Regions from separate parts of the Dietzia sp. 179-F 9C3 NHS genome, predicted to be linked through region 2. Evidence: riboswitches for the same ligand, from Rfam matches in the RefSeq annotation. Region 2 holds a riboswitch; each other region holds the start of a gene.
The links. A riboswitch is a leader RNA that binds a small molecule or an ion and turns the genes downstream of it on or off. The one in region 2 is predicted to bind cobalamin.
Positions count from the first base shown of each region.

Region 1: it holds a riboswitch for cobalamin, as region 2 does, so the genes downstream of both, ACH0BZ_RS13440 (energy-coupling factor ABC transporter permease) here and ACH0BZ_RS10735 (ABC transporter substrate-binding protein) in region 2, are expected to answer to the same signal.
Region 3: it holds a riboswitch for cobalamin, as region 2 does, so the genes downstream of both, ACH0BZ_RS06180 (ABC transporter substrate-binding protein) here and ACH0BZ_RS10735 (ABC transporter substrate-binding protein) in region 2, are expected to answer to the same signal.

Region 1 is NZ_JBIQES010000012.1:185-5,860, forward strand. It holds gene malQ (4-alpha-glucanotransferase) at 25-2,304, opposite strand; cobalamin riboswitch at 2,349-2,558, shown strand; gene ACH0BZ_RS13440 (energy-coupling factor ABC transporter permease) at 2,595-3,335, shown strand; gene ACH0BZ_RS13445 (energy-coupling factor ABC transporter substrate-binding protein) at 3,332-3,685, shown strand; gene cbiQ (cobalt ECF transporter T component CbiQ) at 3,686-4,414, shown strand; gene ACH0BZ_RS13455 (energy-coupling factor ABC transporter ATP-binding protein) at 4,411-5,238, shown strand; gene ACH0BZ_RS13460 (acetyl-CoA C-acetyltransferase) at 5,316-5,676, shown strand, end outside.
Region 2 is NZ_JBIQES010000007.1:198,405-204,080, forward strand. It holds gene ACH0BZ_RS10720 (LLM class flavin-dependent oxidoreductase) at 1-410, opposite strand, end outside; gene ACH0BZ_RS10725 (ABC transporter ATP-binding protein) at 416-1,171, opposite strand; gene ACH0BZ_RS10730 (FecCD family ABC transporter permease) at 1,171-2,196, opposite strand; gene ACH0BZ_RS10735 (ABC transporter substrate-binding protein) at 2,214-3,221, opposite strand; cobalamin riboswitch at 3,254-3,376, opposite strand; gene nrdF (class 1b ribonucleoside-diphosphate reductase subunit beta) at 3,427-4,398, opposite strand; gene ACH0BZ_RS10745 (hypothetical protein) at 4,395-4,712, opposite strand; gene ACH0BZ_RS10750 (superoxide dismutase) at 4,709-5,347, opposite strand; gene metE (5-methyltetrahydropteroyltriglutamate--homocysteine S-methyltransferase) at 5,532-5,676, opposite strand, start outside.
Region 3 is NZ_JBIQES010000003.1:334,032-339,707, forward strand. It holds gene ACH0BZ_RS06165 ((2Fe-2S)-binding protein) at 1-251, opposite strand, end outside; gene ACH0BZ_RS06170 (ABC transporter ATP-binding protein) at 244-1,026, opposite strand; gene ACH0BZ_RS06175 (FecCD family ABC transporter permease) at 1,023-2,084, opposite strand; gene ACH0BZ_RS06180 (ABC transporter substrate-binding protein) at 2,089-3,117, opposite strand; cobalamin riboswitch at 3,229-3,371, opposite strand; gene ACH0BZ_RS06185 (acyl-CoA dehydrogenase) at 3,559-5,397, opposite strand; gene ACH0BZ_RS06190 (methyl-accepting chemotaxis protein) at 5,661-5,676, shown strand, end outside.

The DNA of each region.
Region 1 (5,676 bases), on a different contig from region 2:
CGTCAAGGCGCTGGGCCGCGGTGGCTATTCCGGCGCTACCGCCGACATGATCCGCCGTGCCAGCGACGACTCGCGGAGCTGCTCGAGCGATACAGCCTCACCGTCGGCGCCCGAGAGCGGCACGCACCAGTTCGGATACTCGCGGTACGTCCCCGGCATGTTCACCGGCCGGCGATCTCCCACCAGATCCGCCACCGACACCGACAGCAGCAACGACGGCGCCGCCGACAACAACTCGTGGAGCGCCACCGAGACGTCCTCGGCCGCGGGCGTGGGCGTCCGGCTGTCGAGCAGGCCCCGCTCGCGCAGCACGTCCGTGAACGTGTCGATCTCCTCGGCCGCCCGCCGACGCTCCACGTCCACCGGATCGACCAGTTGGCCGAGCTCGTCGCGGATGTCCACGTGCACCAGGTCCACGTACCCGGCCGACGGGGGCAGGTCGTGCGTCGTCACCGACGCCATGCACAGGCGTCGGTAGTCCTCGGGAGGGAGCACGGAGCCGTCGTCGGTCCGTTCGAACCACAGGACCGAGGTACCGAAGAGGCCGCGCTCGGTCATCTCCTCCCGCACGCCCGGAGCGACGGTGCCCAGGTCCTCGCCCACGATCACGGCACCGGCGCGGCTCGCCTCCAGGGCGAGGACTCCGATCATCGCCTCGTGGTCGTAGCGCACGTACGTGCCCTCGGTGGGCGGCCTGCCGGCGGGCACCCACCACAGCCGGAACAGGCCGAGGATGTGGTCGATGCGCACCCCACCGGCGTCGCGGAGCGCGGCGCGGACGAGGTCGCGGAACGGCGCGTAGCCCTCCTCGGCGAGCGCGTCCGGCCGCAGCGGCGGCTGGGACCAGTCCTGCCCCCGCTGGTTGTACATGTCCGGCGGCGCCCCCACGGACACCCCACGGGCCAGCGACCGGTCGAGGGCCCACGCGTCGGCGCCGCTCGGATGGACCCCGACGGCGAGGTCGTGCAGCACCCCGAGACGCATACCGGCCGCGAGGGCGTCCCGCTGGGCGTGGGCCCGCTGCTCGGCCACGACCCACTGGAGCCACTCGTGGAACCGCACCTCGCCCGCGTTCTCGGCGGCATACCGGGCGACGGCGGGGGACTCGGGGTCGCGCAGGTCCTCCGGCCACACCGACCAATGGGGGCCGTGCTCGGCAGCGATCGCACACCAGGTGGCGAAACGGCGCAGGCCCTCGCCCTCCTCGGCGAGGAACGCGGCGAACCGGGCCGCGCGGCGTCCGGTCGGCTCCGCCGTCGCCACCAGGCGCAGCGCCTCGAGCTTGGCGGTCCATGCTGCGTCGCGGTCGATCGTGTCGGCCTCGTTGCCCCGCCGCGCGAGGGCGGCCAGCTCCTCGACGCGAGCGCGGTCGGCGGCGGGCAGGTAGGCGTACTCGTCGATCTCCTCGGGCCGCAGGTAGAGCGGCGAGGCGAACCGGCGGGTCGTGGGCAGATACGGCGACGGCTCGAGCGGCGGGTACGGCTCCGCCGCGTGCATCGGGTTGACCAGGACGAAGTCGGCGCCGAGGTCGCGGGCGGAGAAGTCGGCCAGGTCGGCGAGGTCGGACAGGTCGCCCACCCCCCAAGATCGTTCCGACCGCACCTGGTAGAGCTGCGCCGCCACGCCCACGGCCGGCCGTTCCTCGAGGCCGACGGGCACGGGGATCGTCCGCGGGGAGACGAGCAGCGTCGCCACCGCCGAACCCGGGTCCGCGACGGTGCCCTCGTCGGGGTGGCGCGCGGTGCGGGCGGGGGCCGCGTCGCCGGCGTCGTCACGGGGGTCGCGGCCGTCGACGACGGCGACGACACGGTGCCAGCCCGGAGGCAGATCACCGGGGATCTCGACCGTCGCGCACCCCGTGCGCAGCCCGTCGACGTCCCGGGGCTCCACCCACAGGTCGAGCTGTGGCACGTGGCGGGCGGGACCGCCGCCCTCGGGGATCACCTCGACCGTCAGCGAGGCCCCGTCCGGGACGTGGACGCGCACGCGCGGGCTCCAGCCCTCGCGCGCGACGACGGTGGGCGGCAGGACCCGCCGCCACGGGCGCAGGCGGACCCGCTCGAGCGAGGCCCGGTCGGCCGCGTCGGCGGCGGGCCCACCCGCCGCGGCGACGGCCTCGTCGTCGTCACCCCCCGGCCCGCCGGCCCCGGGCGCCGTCTCGACCCCCATCGCCGCGAGGACGGCGCGAAGTGTCTCCGCGGAGGCGTCGTGCCATATCCCCTGGCCGTCCTCGTATCCGGTGGAGACGCCGCACTCCTCGGCCAGCGCGGCGAGGGCGGGGGAGACGGGCTGGGTGGTGGTCAACGTGGTGTCCTCGCTCCGATGGTGTGCGCGTGCCTGCGGCGGGTTACGATCTGCTCAGCTGCGGTGTTCGGGAACCCGGTGTGAGTCCGGGGCGGCCCTCGCCACTGTGAACGGATGATGTCGCCAGTCCACTGTGCCACTGCTCGCGCCTCGTGTGCGGGTGGGAAGGCGGACGGGCGGCGATCCGGCCCACCCCACGCGGGTGGTCCGGGGAACCGTGAGTCAGGAGACCGGCCGTGGCCGCCACCGCGAGTGCCCGCGAGGTGACGGGCAGAAAGGTTCCACCACACATGCATATCGCAGAGGGTTTCCTCCCCGCGGTCCACGCCGCGGCATGGACGGCCGTCGCGGCGCCGTTCGTGATCCACGGCGCACGCGAGGTCGTCAGAACGGTCCGGCAGACCCCGGAGGCCGGCGTCCTGCTCGGCGCGGCCGGGGCGTTCACGTTCGTCATGTCCGCCGTCAAACTGCCGTCGGTGACGGGCTCGAGCTCACACCCCACCGGCACCGGACTCGGGACGATCGTCTTCCGGCCCCCGGTCATGGCCTTTGTGGCGACGGTCGTCCTGCTCTTCCAGGCGCTGCTGCTCGCCCACGGCGGCCTCACGACGCTCGGCGCCAACGTCTTCTCCATGGGCGTGGCCGGGCCGTGGATCGCCTACGCCGCGTTCGTGGCGTGCCGGCGCGTCGCCGTGCCGCTGCTCGGAGCGGTGTTCGTGGCCGCGTTCCTCGCGGACCTGGTCACCTACCTCGTCACCAGCGCCCAGCTCGCGCTCGCGTTCCCCAGCGCCGAGCACGGGATGTGGCACTCGATGGGCGAGTTCCTCGCCGTCTTCGCGCTCACCCAGATCCCGCTCGCGATCGTCGAAGCGCTCATCGTGGTGGTGATCGTCAGCGTCCTGCTGCGTATCGCCGCGCGTGAGCTCGACCTGCTCGGGTTCTTCCGACGAGCGCGGCTCGAGGGCGCGGCCGCCCCGGCCATCGACGACGCCCCGACGACCAACGCCGAGAAGAAGGAGGCCGTGCGATGAGCGGGAGCACCACCACCGGCGGGCGTCGGCACGCCGGGGCATGGGTCCTCGTGGGACTCGTCGCCGTCGCCGTGGCGATCGCCGCGCTGTCCCTGGTCTACGGCGCGAGCCGCGGCGGGGAGTTCGAGGGGGCCGACGGCCAGGCTGAGGACACGATCACCGAGGTCGCGCCCGACTACGAGCCCTGGTTCGAGCCCCTGCTGCCCGAACTGCCGGGCGAGGTCGAATCGGGTGTGTTCGCCCTCCAGGCCGGCATCGGCGGCGGGATCGTCGGCTACGGGCTCGGCGTCCTGCGCACCCGCAGCCGGCAGCGGGTGCAGCCCGCCGCGTCGGGCACCGCCGCCGTCTAGGTGAACCCCCTCGAACTGGCTGCCGCCCACAACCGTTGGTCGGACCGCCCCGTCGCCGAGAAGCTCCTGCTCTTCGGCGGCCTGCTGGTGGCGGCACTGCTCGTGCCGCCACCGGTGGGGCACGCGGCGATCCTAGCGGTCTGCTGCGTGTGCGGGCTCGTGCTGGCCCGCGTCCCGGCCCGGGTCTACCTGCCGGCGCTGCTCGCGCCGGCGGTGTTCCTCGCACTGGGCGTGGGCCCGCTCGTGTGGGATTTGGTCGGCGGGCGGCTCGTCGTGGACCCCACCGGGGTCGACGCGGCGTGGCGCGCGGTGAGCCGGGCGATCGCGGCCACTGCCGCCACCGTCACCCTGGCCTGCACCACGCCCGCCGCCGACCTCCTCGCCGCGGGCCGGCGGGCTGGCCTGCCGGCCCCACTCGCACACGTCGTGGACACCACCTACCGGCTCGTCGGGATTCTCGTGGGCACCACCCGGACCCTGCGGCAGGCCCACGACCTGCGGCTGGGGCACCGCACGGCCCGCGCGGCGATCACGTCCGTGGGGACGCAGTTCGCGACCGTCTTCGTGCTGGCACTGAGCCGGGCCCGGGCGATCGACGACGCCATGGCGCTCCGCGCCGAACGGGGCGAGACGGCGGTCCTCGCGCCGGCCCGGCCGGTCTCGGCCGCCCGCCTCGTCGTCATCACCGTGGTGGTGGGCGCCGTGGTCGCGGTGGGGATGGCGGCGTGACGGCCCCGCGCGACACGGTCCGGCCGCCCGTCCTCGCCCTGCGCGACGCCCGGTTCGCGCACCGCTGCCTCGACTCCACCGGCGGCCACCGGCACACCGTGCTCGACGGCGCCGGCCTCGAGGTGGCGCCGGGGGAGCGCCTCGCGCTGCTGGGCGGCAACGGCAGCGGCAAGACCACCCTCCTGCGTCTACTCGTGGGGCTGAACCGGCTCGACGGCGGGACGCTCGAGCTCGACGGCGAGCGCGTCCGGGACCGCCGCGCCGACCGCACCCGCCTGCGCGAGTCCGTGCAGCTCGTCCTCCAGGAGCCCGACGACCAGCTCTTCGCCGCCACCGTGCGGGCCGACGTCTCCTTTGGGCCGGTGAACCTCGGCCTGGACCGCGCCGAGGTCGAGCGGCGCGTCGCCGAGGCGTTGGCGGCCCTGGCGATCGCCGACCTCGCCGACCGCGTCCCGCACCACCTGTCCTTCGGTCAGCGCAAACGCGTCGCGATCGCCGGCGCCCTGGCCATGCGGCCCCGGGTCCTGCTGCTCGACGAGCCCACCGCAGGGTTGGATCCGGTGGCGTGCGACGACCTGCTGGCGGCACTGGAGGCGGTGCGCGCGGCCGGGACGGCGGTGGTCATGGCCACCCACGACGTCGACCTGGCCTGGGCCTGGGCGCGGGAGGTGGCGGTGCTCACCGCGGGCCACCTGACCCGCGGCCCGGCACACGACGTGCTGCGGGACGAGGCGCTGCTCGGTGCGGCACGGCTGGCCGTGCCGTGGGGTGCGAGGGTCTCGCGGCGGCTGAAGCGGACCGTGCTCCGACCGGGCGAGGTGTGACCACGTAATCTGTCCCGGAACACGTTCATTTCGGACCAGGACAGCAGTTCCGCCCAGAGAAAGGCCGTGGACCACCCATGACCGAGGCATTCATCTACGACGCCATCCGGACCCCGCGCGGGAAGGGCAAGCCCGGCGGGGCTCTTCACGGCGTCAAGCCGATCGACCTCGTCGTCGGACTCATCGAGGAGATGCGGCGTCGGTTCCCCGACCTCGACGAGAACCGGATCTCGGACATCATCTACGGGATCGTCACCCCGCTCGGCGACCAGGGCATGGACCTGCCGCGCATCGCCGCGCTGGCCGCCAAGATGCCCGACACCGTCGCGGGCGTGCAGATCAACCGCTTCTGCGCCTCCGGCCTCACCACCATCAACATGGCCGCGCAGAAGATCCGTTCCGGCTGGGACGAGGTCGTGCTCGCCGGTGGCGTCGAGT
Region 2 (5,676 bases):
TCGAACAGTCGCCGTAGCTCGTCCACCACCTCCCACATGCGCCGGTGACGCCGGTCGTGGTCGAGTCCCCAGAGCGCGGACGCGGCGGGGTCCGACCCGCTCCCCAGGCCCAGTTCCATCCGGCCACCGGACAGGGTGTCGACGACGGCCACGTCCTCGGCCAACCGACGCGGATCCTCCAGTGGCGCGGCGATCGACGCCGTTCCCAGACGGATGCGACCGGTCTCTCGCGCGATCGCGCCGAGGAGGACGAGCGGCGAGGGCAGATGCCCCCGTTGCGCACCGAACCGGTGCTGGGCCACCCAGAAGGACTCGACACCGGCCGACTCGGCGGCCTGCGCCAGCCGGATCGTCCGGTCGTAGACGTGGCGTGCCGACTCGTGCCCACTGACATGCGTGAGCACACCCATCCGCCTCATCGGAGAACCACCATCGGTGAGCCGTCGACCGGGTGATCGAGCACCATCGCGTCGACGTCGTAGACCTCCGAGAGCAGCTCCGGACAGAGGACCTCGCGGGGCGTGCCCACCGCACGGATCGTGCCGCCCGCCATCATCGCGATCCGGTCACAGTACCGGCCCGCCAGGTCCAGATCATGCAATGCGACCAGCGTCGTCACCCCCCGACGTCTCACCAGTCGCATGAGGTCCACCTGGTAGTGCAGGTCCAGGTGGTTGGTCGGCTCATCGAGCAACAGCATTTCCGGGTCTCCCACCAGCGCCTGGGCGATGAGCGTTCGTTGCCGCTCTCCGCCCGAGAGTGTCGCGAACTCGTCGCGGATTCGATCCGTCATGTCCACCTCTCGGAGACACTCGAGGACACGGGCGTGGTCCTCCTCGTCGTCCCCCTCGAACAGCCCCTTGGCCGCCGCGAGTCCCAACATCACGACCTCCGCCACCGTAAGCGGGAAGTCCAGGGCGAACGCCTGAGCCACCACCCCGATGTGTCGTCCGACGAAAGACACCGGCTCGCGCCACACGTCCCTGCCCTGCAACGTCACCGAGCCCCGGTCGGGACGGCGGACCCGGTACGCCGTTCTCAACAGGGTCGACTTGCCGCACCCGTTGGGACCCACCAAGCCGACGATCTCGTTCTCCGCCACCTCGAGGCACACGCCGTCAAGCAGTACGCGCTCCGCAGTCCGCACACACACGTCGTCAAAGACAAGCATCACGACCACCGACCCGTGCGCCGCAGCAACCACACGAAGTACGGGCCTCCGACGAGCGCGGTGACGATGCCCACCGGGATCTCGACCGGCGGCGCCGCGGTGCGGGCCACCATGTCCGTGCCGACAGCGAACGACGCCCCGATCAGCAACGCGACGGGCAGGACACGACGGTGATCGCCGCCTACGAGGAGGCGGCTCATGTGCGGAACCATGAGTCCGAGGAAGCCGATAACCCCGCTCACCGCGACCATCACGCCGGTGAGGATCGCGGACAGTATCACCAGGATCACCCGGAGCCGCGGCACGTTCACGCCGAGCGCCGTCGCCGACTCGTCCCCCGTCAACAGGACGTTGAGATTCCGTGCCAGCGGGGTCACCAGGATCACCCCCACGGCCAGCGCCGCGACGGGGATCACCAGGGTGCCCCACCGGGCACCACCGAATCCGCCGAGCGTCCACTGCAGCACCTGGCCTGCCAGACTCGGATCGGGGGCGGTGAGGACGAGCAGCGAGGTCACCGCACTGAGGACCGCCGAGATCGCGACCCCCGACAGGACGAGTCGAACCGGGTCCATGGCACCGGCCCCGCGAGAGACCCCCACCACGGTGACGATAGCCAGGAGGGCGCCGGTGAAGGCTGCGAGCGGGAGCACAGCCGGCCCCCACCCCTCGACCGACCCGTACCGCAACGCGACCACCGCGCCGGTTGACGCCCCGGCGGACACCCCCAGGATGCCCGGGCCGGCCAGCGGGTTGCGGACGACCGCCTGGATCATCGTGCCCACCAGGGACAGTGCGGCGCCGACCACCGCCGCGAGCAGAACCCTGGGCAGCCGCGTGTCGGCGATGATGAGGTCCTGGGCCCGCGTCCAGTCCGGTGTCACCACCCTCGGGCCGAAGATCCGGTGCCCGAGAATCCGGACGGTCGTGCCCACATCGACCGCCACCGAACCCGCCATCACGCCGACGATCATCAACGCGACCAGCGTCGCGATCGCCGCCCCGACCACCACAGCGGCGTTCACACGAGTCCCGCGCCCGATCATCGCGTCGCGACGCCGTGGAACTGCTCCGCGAGGTGCTCGACGCCATCGATCGAGAACGGACCCGGTTGCAGCTGCGAGAGCGTGATGGTGGAAAACGCACCGGCCGTCATCGCGGGGGTGCCGGCGATCGCCGGCACCGATTCGAGATCCCGGATCTTCTTCGCCACCGACGGCGACCGGTACTGCGGGGTGGTGCCCTCCTCACGGACGAGGATCACATCGGGCCGCCTTTCCGCCACTTGCTCCCACGACACACTCATCCACCGCTCCGGCACATCGGCGAAGACGTTCTCACCACCGGCGGCCTCGATGAGTCGTGTCGCCATGCTGTTCCCGCCGGTCGTCTGCGCCTTGTCCGTACCCGAGGCGTAGAGAAAGACGCGGATCGGCTCCTTGTCGCGGACGGCGGCACGCACCTCGTCAAGCCGCGCCCGCAGCGCCGCGATCGATTCCTCGGCCCTGTCAGACACGCCGAAGATCCCACCGATGGTGCCGATCTCGGCGAAGATGTTCTCGACGGACACCGGCTCGGTCGCGCACCCTTCCGGGTTGAGGTGTCTGTCGATACCCAGTTCGGCGAGTTGATCGCGGGTGTGCCCGGTCCTCTCACCGAAGCCGTCCGGGTACCCCGAGTAGACGAAGTCGGGATCGACCGCCAGCAACTGCTCCCTGGTGGGTTGTTCGCTCGACAGGACGGGGACCATCGCGTACTGATCGGTGTAGGCGGGGGCGATCTCCCGGCCACGCATGTAAGCGGTCCCCGCCATCCGGTCCTCGAGCCCCAACTCCAGCATCGTCTCGGTCGCGTTGGAGGTCAGAGAGACCGCCCGCTCGGGGACGGTCGAGTATTCGGTGGTGACCCCACAGTTGTTCACGTCGGTGTATTCGACGGAAGTGTCTCCGGCCGCCGTGATGTCCTCGACCGGCGAGCCGCAGGCGGCGACGAGGCAGAGCGACACGACCACGGCCGCGGAGCCGGCACGACGGAGCAGAACGGTCTTCATGATGTGAGCCTCTCCGGGGGTCTCGCGCCCCAGGATCAGGGATTGGGGACGACAGGGCTCCCTGGCTCACGACGATCATGTCGTTCACAGTGGCGGGACCGCGCCGGAATCTCACCGGACTTTCACCCGTGGTCGTCGTCCCCCGTTGGACCGCCCGAGCCTAGCCCGAGCGGCCAGGGTCTGGTCCGCCACCCCCGCGAGGGGGCTACCACGCCCAGTCGTCGTCGGACGTCTGTTCCTTCCGGCCGATCACATAGGCACTGCCCGAGCCCGAGAAGAAGTCGTGGGTCTCCCCCGCCCCCGGGTCCATCGCCGCGAGAACGGCGGGGTCGGGTCGGCTGTCCGCGGCGTCGAAGGTGGGCTCCAGACCCATGTTCGCCATCGCCTTGTTGGCGTTGTACCGCAGGAACGGGATGACGTCCGCGGTCCAGCCCACCGGGTCGTAGAGAGAGGCGGTGTAATCGAGCTCGTTGCGGTAGAGGTCGTCGAGCAGTGCGCGCGCGAACTCCTCGTGCTGCCGGCGCTCGGCGGCGGTCAGCCCCCTCTGCATCTGTTGCAGCTTGTACCCGATGTAGTAGCCGTGTACCGCCTCGTCCCGGATGATGAGCCGGATGATGTCCGCCGTGTTGGTGAGGATCCCGCGTGAGGCGAACCGCAACGGCAGGAAGAACCCCGAGTAGAACAGGAACGACTCCAGCAGGACGGAGGCGATCTTCTTGTGGTACGGATCCTCCTCCCGATAGTGGGCGGCGATGATCCGCGCCTTGTTCTGGAGGAGCTCGTTCTCCAGCGACCACGCGAAGGCGGCCTCGATCTCCGGGGTGGAACACAGAGTGGAGAAGATGGTCGAGTAGCTCTTGGCGTGCACCGACTCCATGAACGCCAGATTGGTGAACACCGCCTCCTCGTGGGGAGTGGCCGCGTCCGCCATCATGCTCACCGCCCCCACCGTGGCCTGGACGGTGTCCAGGAGGGTCAGGCCGGTGAAGACACGGATCGTGAGCTCGCGGTGCACCTCGTCCAGCTGGCCCCACGACGGCAGATCGTTGGCCACCGGCACCTTCTCCGGGAGCCAGAAGTTGGTGGTGAGCCGGTCCCACACCGTCTTGTCCACCGGGTCGGGGATGTCGTTCCAGTTGATCGCGTGCTCGCGCTCGATCGGTCCGGGGGTGGTCACGGGACCCTCCTCGGGCGGTGCCCGGCGAACGGCCGGCTTCCGTAACGCGGCGGTGGGCCGCACCGGGCCGCCGCGGTGACGAACCGGGCGAGTGCGTCGTCATCGGCATCCAGCAGGTGAACTTCGACGAGCTGGAGCAGCATCTCGGTGAGCTGCCGGAGATCGCCGGTGGTGTCGAGGATCATGCGCCCCGCCAGTTGATCGCCCCGGTGCGCGGCGCGGAACAGATCGATCGCTTCGGCCCAGCTCGCGGCCGTGTCACAGGCCAGGTCGTCGGCCGCGCCGCCGGCCGGGTCGCGGTCCCTGGCCGTCATCGCCCACCCCCCGTCGCGGGCAGGTCGAGGGGCACCGTCGCGGCGCGGGCCACGTCGAAGCGGGCCTGGACGTCGTCCCAGTTCACCAGATTCCACAGTCGATCCACGTAGTCGGCCTTGACATTGCGGTACTGCAGGTAGAAGGCGTGCTCCCAGGCGTCAAAGACGAGGAGCGGGCTGCTGAGCAGGGCGGCGTTGGCGTGGTGGTCATGGACCTGGTGCACCACGAGACGCGCACCGACGGGATCCCAGGACAGCGCACCCCAGCCCGACCCCTGGATGGTGCTCGTGGCCCCGCTGAGCTCGGCACGGAAGGCGTCGAAGTCGCCGAAGAACTCGTCAACGGCGGCGGCGAGTTCGCCCTCGGGCCGGCCCCCACCGTCCGGGGACAGGTTGCGCCAGAACAGCGAGTGCAGACCGTGGCCGGAGAGGTGGAACGCCAGGGCCCGCTCCAGGCCCGGGAGGCTGCCGGTATCGCGGTTCGTGCGGGCCTCCGCGAGTGCCTCGGTGGCGTTGTTGGCGCCGGCCACGTAGGCGGCGTGGTGCTTGGAGTGGTGGAGTTCCATGATCTCGCCCGTGATCGCGGGGGCGAGGTCCCCGTAATCGTAGGCGAGATCGGGCAGCGAGTAGGTCATCGTGCTCCCTGTGCGGTCACGGCCGCGGTGCGGCACTCCGCGGCCTCGGATTTCGGGTAACTGAAGATTATCATTTCACTCCCCGAACTCACGGCTCGAGGTGTCTCACGCCCGAGGGGCGCGGGTCCCTGTCGGACCCGCGCCCCCTTCTCGGGACCCGCCGGAGGCGGATCTACCCCCTCTCCTACCGCGCGGCTCCGGTGAACCGGTCGGCCGCGGCCTCCTGCCGGACCTGCCGGGTGGCCGCGACCATCGCCGCCAACGCCGGCTCGACCTCCTCATCCCGGCGGGTCTTGAGTCCGCAGTCCGGGTTGACCCACAGACGATCG
Region 3 (5,676 bases), on a different contig from region 2:
CCGGTGGCGAGCAGCATCGACAGGGGTGCGGCCACGAGCGTCGAACTCGCGGAGTACCACCACAGCGTGCCGTTGACCCGGTCGCCGGTGTGCGACCAGCGCACACCCGTGTCGCGGATGCGGTCGGCCAGCCACGTCGGGGACGTCAGGAGTTCTCCCGGGAGCGGCGTGGGGACCGGGTCCACGGTCGGGGAGAACGGGCCGAGCGCCGGCGCGACCGCCAGGTAGGCGCGGGCGAGGGCGTCAGTCACGGGCGATCCCCCTGATCTCGAGCGTGCGGGTGCCGTCGTCGCGGGCCGTCACCTCGCCACGGACCCGGAAGACCGAACGCAGCAGGTCGGCGTCGAGGATCTCCTCGGGCGCGCCGGCCGCCACGAGCCGGCCCTCCGAGAGCACCGCCATCGCATCGCAGTACTCGACGGCCAGCCGCAGGTCGTGGACGGTGAGCAGCACGGCGAGACCGTCCTGCGCCAGTGTCCGGAGCAGGTCGAGTACGGAGAGCTGCTGGTGCAGGTCGAGGTGGTTGGTGGGCTCGTCGAGCATCAGGATCCGCGGCTCCTGGGCGAGCGCGCGGGCGATGGAGACCCGCTGGCGCTGCCCACCGGAGAGCGTGAGTACATCACGGTCGGCGAGGTCGGCGAGCCCGACCTGGGAGAGGACGGTGTCGACGACGTCGACGTCGTCCGCGCCGAAGGACTCGAACAGGCCACGCTGCACGGTGCGCCCGAGGCGGACCGATTCGCGGACGGTGATCCCGCCGAGGGTGGCCGGCTCCTGGGTGCTCACGCCGACGGTGCGGGCGAGGCTGCGTCGGCGTAGACGGCGGATGTCGGTGTCGTCCACCTCGACCACTCCGGCCGCCGCGGGCAGCGCGCGGTAGCAGGTGCGTAGGAGCGTCGTCTTGCCGCTGCCGTTCGGTCCCACCAGTGCCGTGACCCGGCCCGGGACCACCTGCAGGTCGACGCCGTCCAGGACGAGGTGGCCGCCGAGGCGTGCCGCTACGGATGTCGCGGAGAGGTGACTCATGGGGTCTCCTGTCGGTGGCGACGCCACAGCATCGCCACGAAGAGCGGGCCGCCGACGATGCCCGTGACGACACCGACGGGCAGCTCGGAGTCGGGGCTGACGGAGCGCGCGGCGATGTCGGCCAGGACGAGCGCGAGCGCGCCGAGGACCGCGGCGGTGGGCAACAGGCGCGCGGCGGTGCGTCCGGTGAGGTATCCGGCGAGGTGGGGAACGAGGAGTCCGATGAATCCGATGGTGCCGGACACCGCGACCGCGCCCGCCGTGAGCAACGAGACCGTGAGCAACAGGAGCACGCGGAACCGGGGGACGTTCATCCCCATCGCCGTGGCCCCGTCGTCGCCGGTGAGGAGCAGGTCGAGGCGCCGCGAGGCGAGCATGACGGCGGTGCCCGTGACGGCGAGGACCACCATCGGGACCGCGACCATCCGCCACGAGGCGTCCCCGAATCCGCCGGCGAGCCACCGCATCACGGTGCCCAGCTGGTGGACGTCTCCCAGGACGAGCAGCGTGAAGGTGATGAGGGCGGAGAAGACCATCGTCATGGCCGCGCCCACGAGGACGATCGCCGTGGGGTCGTGCGCTCGGCGGGCGACCAGCACGGTCCCGACCAGGGGGAGGAGGGCGCCGAGGAACGCGGCGGCGGGAAGGGTGAAGAGGCCGAGGGTGCCCGCGCCGAGGCCGAAGACGGTGAGGACGACGACGCCGAAGCCCGCCCCCGAGGACACCCCGAGCAGGTACGGGTCGGCCAGCGGGTTACGGGTCACCGCCTGGGCGACGCCGCCGGCGAGCGCCAACGACGCACCGACGGCGGCCGCGGTGAGCACGCGTGGCAGGCGGGACTCGAGGACGATCGCCGCTCGGGCCTCCGACCACCACGGGGCGAACGCGCCGGGGGCGATGCGGTGGGCGACGATCGCGGCCACGTCGCCGACCGGGATGGAGATCGTGCCGAGTGCGACCCCGCCGGCCAGCGCACAGGCGAGGGCGACGAGGAGCGGCAGGAGGAGCGCCCGCAGACGGCGGCGTCCGGGTGGGGCGCTGGTCGCGAGCCGGGCCATCCGGTCAGTCCTCGACGGCGTCGGGGTGCAGGGCCGCGGCGATCGTCTCCACCGACGTGACCATGCGTGAGCTCTCGAAGAAGTCCGCGAGCGGGACCGTGACGATCCGGCCTTCGCGGATCGCCGGCGTGGTCGCCATGATCGGCTGTGCCTCGAGATGGCGGATCTTGTCCTCGGCGCTCGTCTTGCCGTAGTCCAGCACGACCACGGCCTCGGGCGCACGCTCGCCGATCACCTCCCAACTGGTGGCGAGGTAGGGGCGGTCGCCCTCCGGGAAGACGTTGGCCGCGCCCGCGTACCGGCCGATGAGGTGGCCGATGCCGACTCCGCCGATGGTGACGGGTTCGGCCTCGCCGCCGTCGTAGAAGAACGTGGGCACGTCTGCGACGCCGGCCGCGTCGAGCTTCTCGCGGACCGCGTCGAGGCCGTTGGTGATCCGCTCGGTGAGCTGCACCGCACCCTCCTCGACGGCGAGGATCCGTCCGAGTTGTGCGAAGTCGTTCTCCAGGAGCGCGATATCGGAGAAGCCCTCGCCGCAGTACTCGGAGAAGAGGAACGTGGGGATCCCGGCGGCGGCGAGCGCGTCGCGACTGCGGCCCTCCTTCTCGTCGAAGGCGCTGCGCATGCCGCCCACGACGAGGTCCGGCTCGAGGTCACGGATCTGTTCGGCGGTCGGGTACTCCTCGGCGAGCGAGGGGATCGCGTGGAACCGGTCCGCGACCTCGGGGAGCACGTCCGTGCTCTCGCCGTAGCCCATTCCGACGATCCGGTCTCCGGCACCCATCTGGATGAGGGTCTCCGTGACGTGGTCGTTCATCGACACGATGCGCTGCGGCGGGGTGTCGTAGGTCGTCTCGCGGTCGCAGTTCGTGATGGTGACGGGCTCGGCGAACGGCTCGGCCGCCGCGGCCGTGTTCCCGGGCTCCCCGCGGGAACAGCCGGTGACGGCGAGGACGACGGCGGTGGTGACGGCGACGGCGGCGGTGCGCCGGCGGCGGGTCGGGCTCGGCTGGGGCAGGCTTCGGCGGGACATGCGGACCTCGGTTCCTCTGGCGGGTCCGGCGGGCCGGGACCCGTCGGCGCCGAGGTGCACGGGTGCACCACATGGCCTGCGGGGCTCCGGATCGCAGACCACGGCGATGGGTGGAGCCGCGGACGTCCGGGCAGGCGATCGGGCTCGCCACCTGTCGAGGGGTGGCACACCGTTGCGGGTCAGCGCCGGACTCTCACCGGACTTCCCCTGCCATGGATGTCAGCAGTGTGTCCGCTCAGTATGGACCAGTGCCCGGCCCGCGGGCGCACCGGGTCCCCGACGAGGACGCGGTGGACCCGGCCCGCAGCCCGGCACCTACACGATCGGCGACTCCACCGCCGGATCTGCTACCCCTGAGGGGGTCGCCGAAGCAGCAGTGGAGTCGCCGATGTCGGGAGGGGCGGGCGGGTACGCCGTGGGGCGGCGACCGCGCGCGTCAGATCAGAACGCGGCCTCGTCCATCTCCATGAGCTCGGTGCCGAGGCCGGCCACGATGCCGCGGGTCGCCGTGAGGAGCGGCAGCTCGTTGTGGGCGAACCACTTGGCGGCCTCGACCTTGCCGGTGTAGAAGGCCTTGTCGTCGCCGGTCGCGGAGTCGAGCTTGCCCAGGGCGATCTCGGCGCCCTCGAGCAGGCGCCAGCCCATCATGAGGTCGCCGAAGCCCATGAGCAGGCGCACGGAGGCCAGGCCGATGATGTAGAGGCGCTTGGGGTCCTCCTGTGCGGCCATGAGGTGCTCGAAGCAGCCGCCGATCATGGCCTCGACGTCGGCCAGCGCGGTGGTGAGCAGCTCGCGCTCGGCGGCCAGCTCGGGCCGGGCGTCGGCGGACTCGAGGAACTTCTTGATCTGTGCCGACACGTGACCGACGGCGGTGCCGCGGTCGCGGGCGATCTTGCGGAAGAAGAAGTCCTGCGCCTGGATCGCGGTGGTTCCCTCGTAGAGCGAGTCGATCTTGGCGTCGCGGATGTACTGCTCGATGGGGTAGTCCTGCAGGAAGCCGGAGCCGCCGAGGGTCTGGAGCGACTCGGTGAGCAGCTCGTAGGCGCGCTCGGAGCCGACGCCCTTGACGATGGGCAGCAGGAGGTCGTTGACGCGGTGGGCGAGCTCGCCGTCGGCGCCGGAGACGCGCTGGGCGATGGTCACGTCCTGGTGCGCGGTGGTGTACAGGTACACCGAGCGCAGGCCCTCGGCGAACGCCTTCTGGCGCATGAGCGCGCGGCGGACGTCGGGGTGGTGGGTGATGGTGACGCGCGGGGCGTTCTTGTCCGCCATCTCGGCCATGTCGCCGCCCTGGACGCGCTCCTTGGCGTACTCGAGGGCGTTGAGGTAGCCGGTGGACAGGGTGGAGATGGCCTTGGTCCCGACCATCATGCGGGCGTGCTCGATCACGTCGAACATCTGGCGGATGCCCTGGTTGAGCTCGTCGCCGCCCACCATCCAGCCCTTGGCGGGGACGCCGTGGCCGCCGAAGGTGACCTCACACGTGGCGGAGACCTTGAGGCCCATCTTGTGCTCGACACCGGTGACGAAGACGCCGTTGCGCTCGCCGATCGTGTCGGTATCGAAGTCCCAGTGGAACTTGGGGACGAAGAACAGGGACAGGCCCTTGGTGCCCGGGCCGGCGCCCTCGGGGCGGGCCAGGACCAGGTGGAAGATGTTCTCGAAGAGGTCGTCGGAGTCGCCCGAGGTGATGAAGCGCTTGACGCCCTCGATGTGCCACGAGCCGTCGTCCTGCTTGATGGCCTTGGTGACGCCGGCGCCGACGTCGGAGCCGGCGTCCGGCTCGGTGAGCACCATGGTGGCACCCCAGCCGCGCTCGGCGCAGGTGGCGGCCCACTTCTTCTGCTCCTCGGTGCCGTTCTCGTACATCACGGCGGCGAAGGCCGGGCCGGCCGAGTACATGTAGGCGGCCGGGTTGGCGCCGAGCATCATCTCGCCCACGGCCCAGGTCAGGGCGCGGGGAGCGGGCATACCACCGAGATCCTCGGGCAGGCCCATGTACACGTAGCCGGCCTCGTACCAGGCGCGGAAGGACTTCTTGAAGTCCTCGGGGATCGAGACGGAGTGGGTCTCCGGGTCGAACACCGGCGGGTTGCGGTCCGCGGAGGCGAAGGATTCGGCCACGGGACCCTCGGTGAGGGTCGCGGCCTCGGCGAGGATGCCCTTGGCGGTGTCGGTGTCCATGTCGCCAAACTCGCCGGCGTCGAGCGCCTCGTCGATCCCGAGGACCTCGAACATGTTGAACTCGAGGTCGCGGACGTTGCTCTTGTAGTGACCCATGACGGTGCTTCTCCATTCGGAGTGTGATGGCGTTGTCGTGAATGCGGCCGGTTGAGGGGTCCGGGGGCGTTGGGCGCAGCGGAACCTACTCGCCGGTAACAACGACGATGCTAATGCCTTTCTGGCCATCCGTCCAAGGTGAGGAAGTGCTCTGATTTGCATGGACGCCGCCTGCCCGCACAGGGAGACGGTGATGCCGGTCGCGCGTCCCATGGTGACCGGATCCGGGGGCCGGAGCGGGCCGGGTCGGGCAGAATCGGTGCATGGCAGAGATCCAGC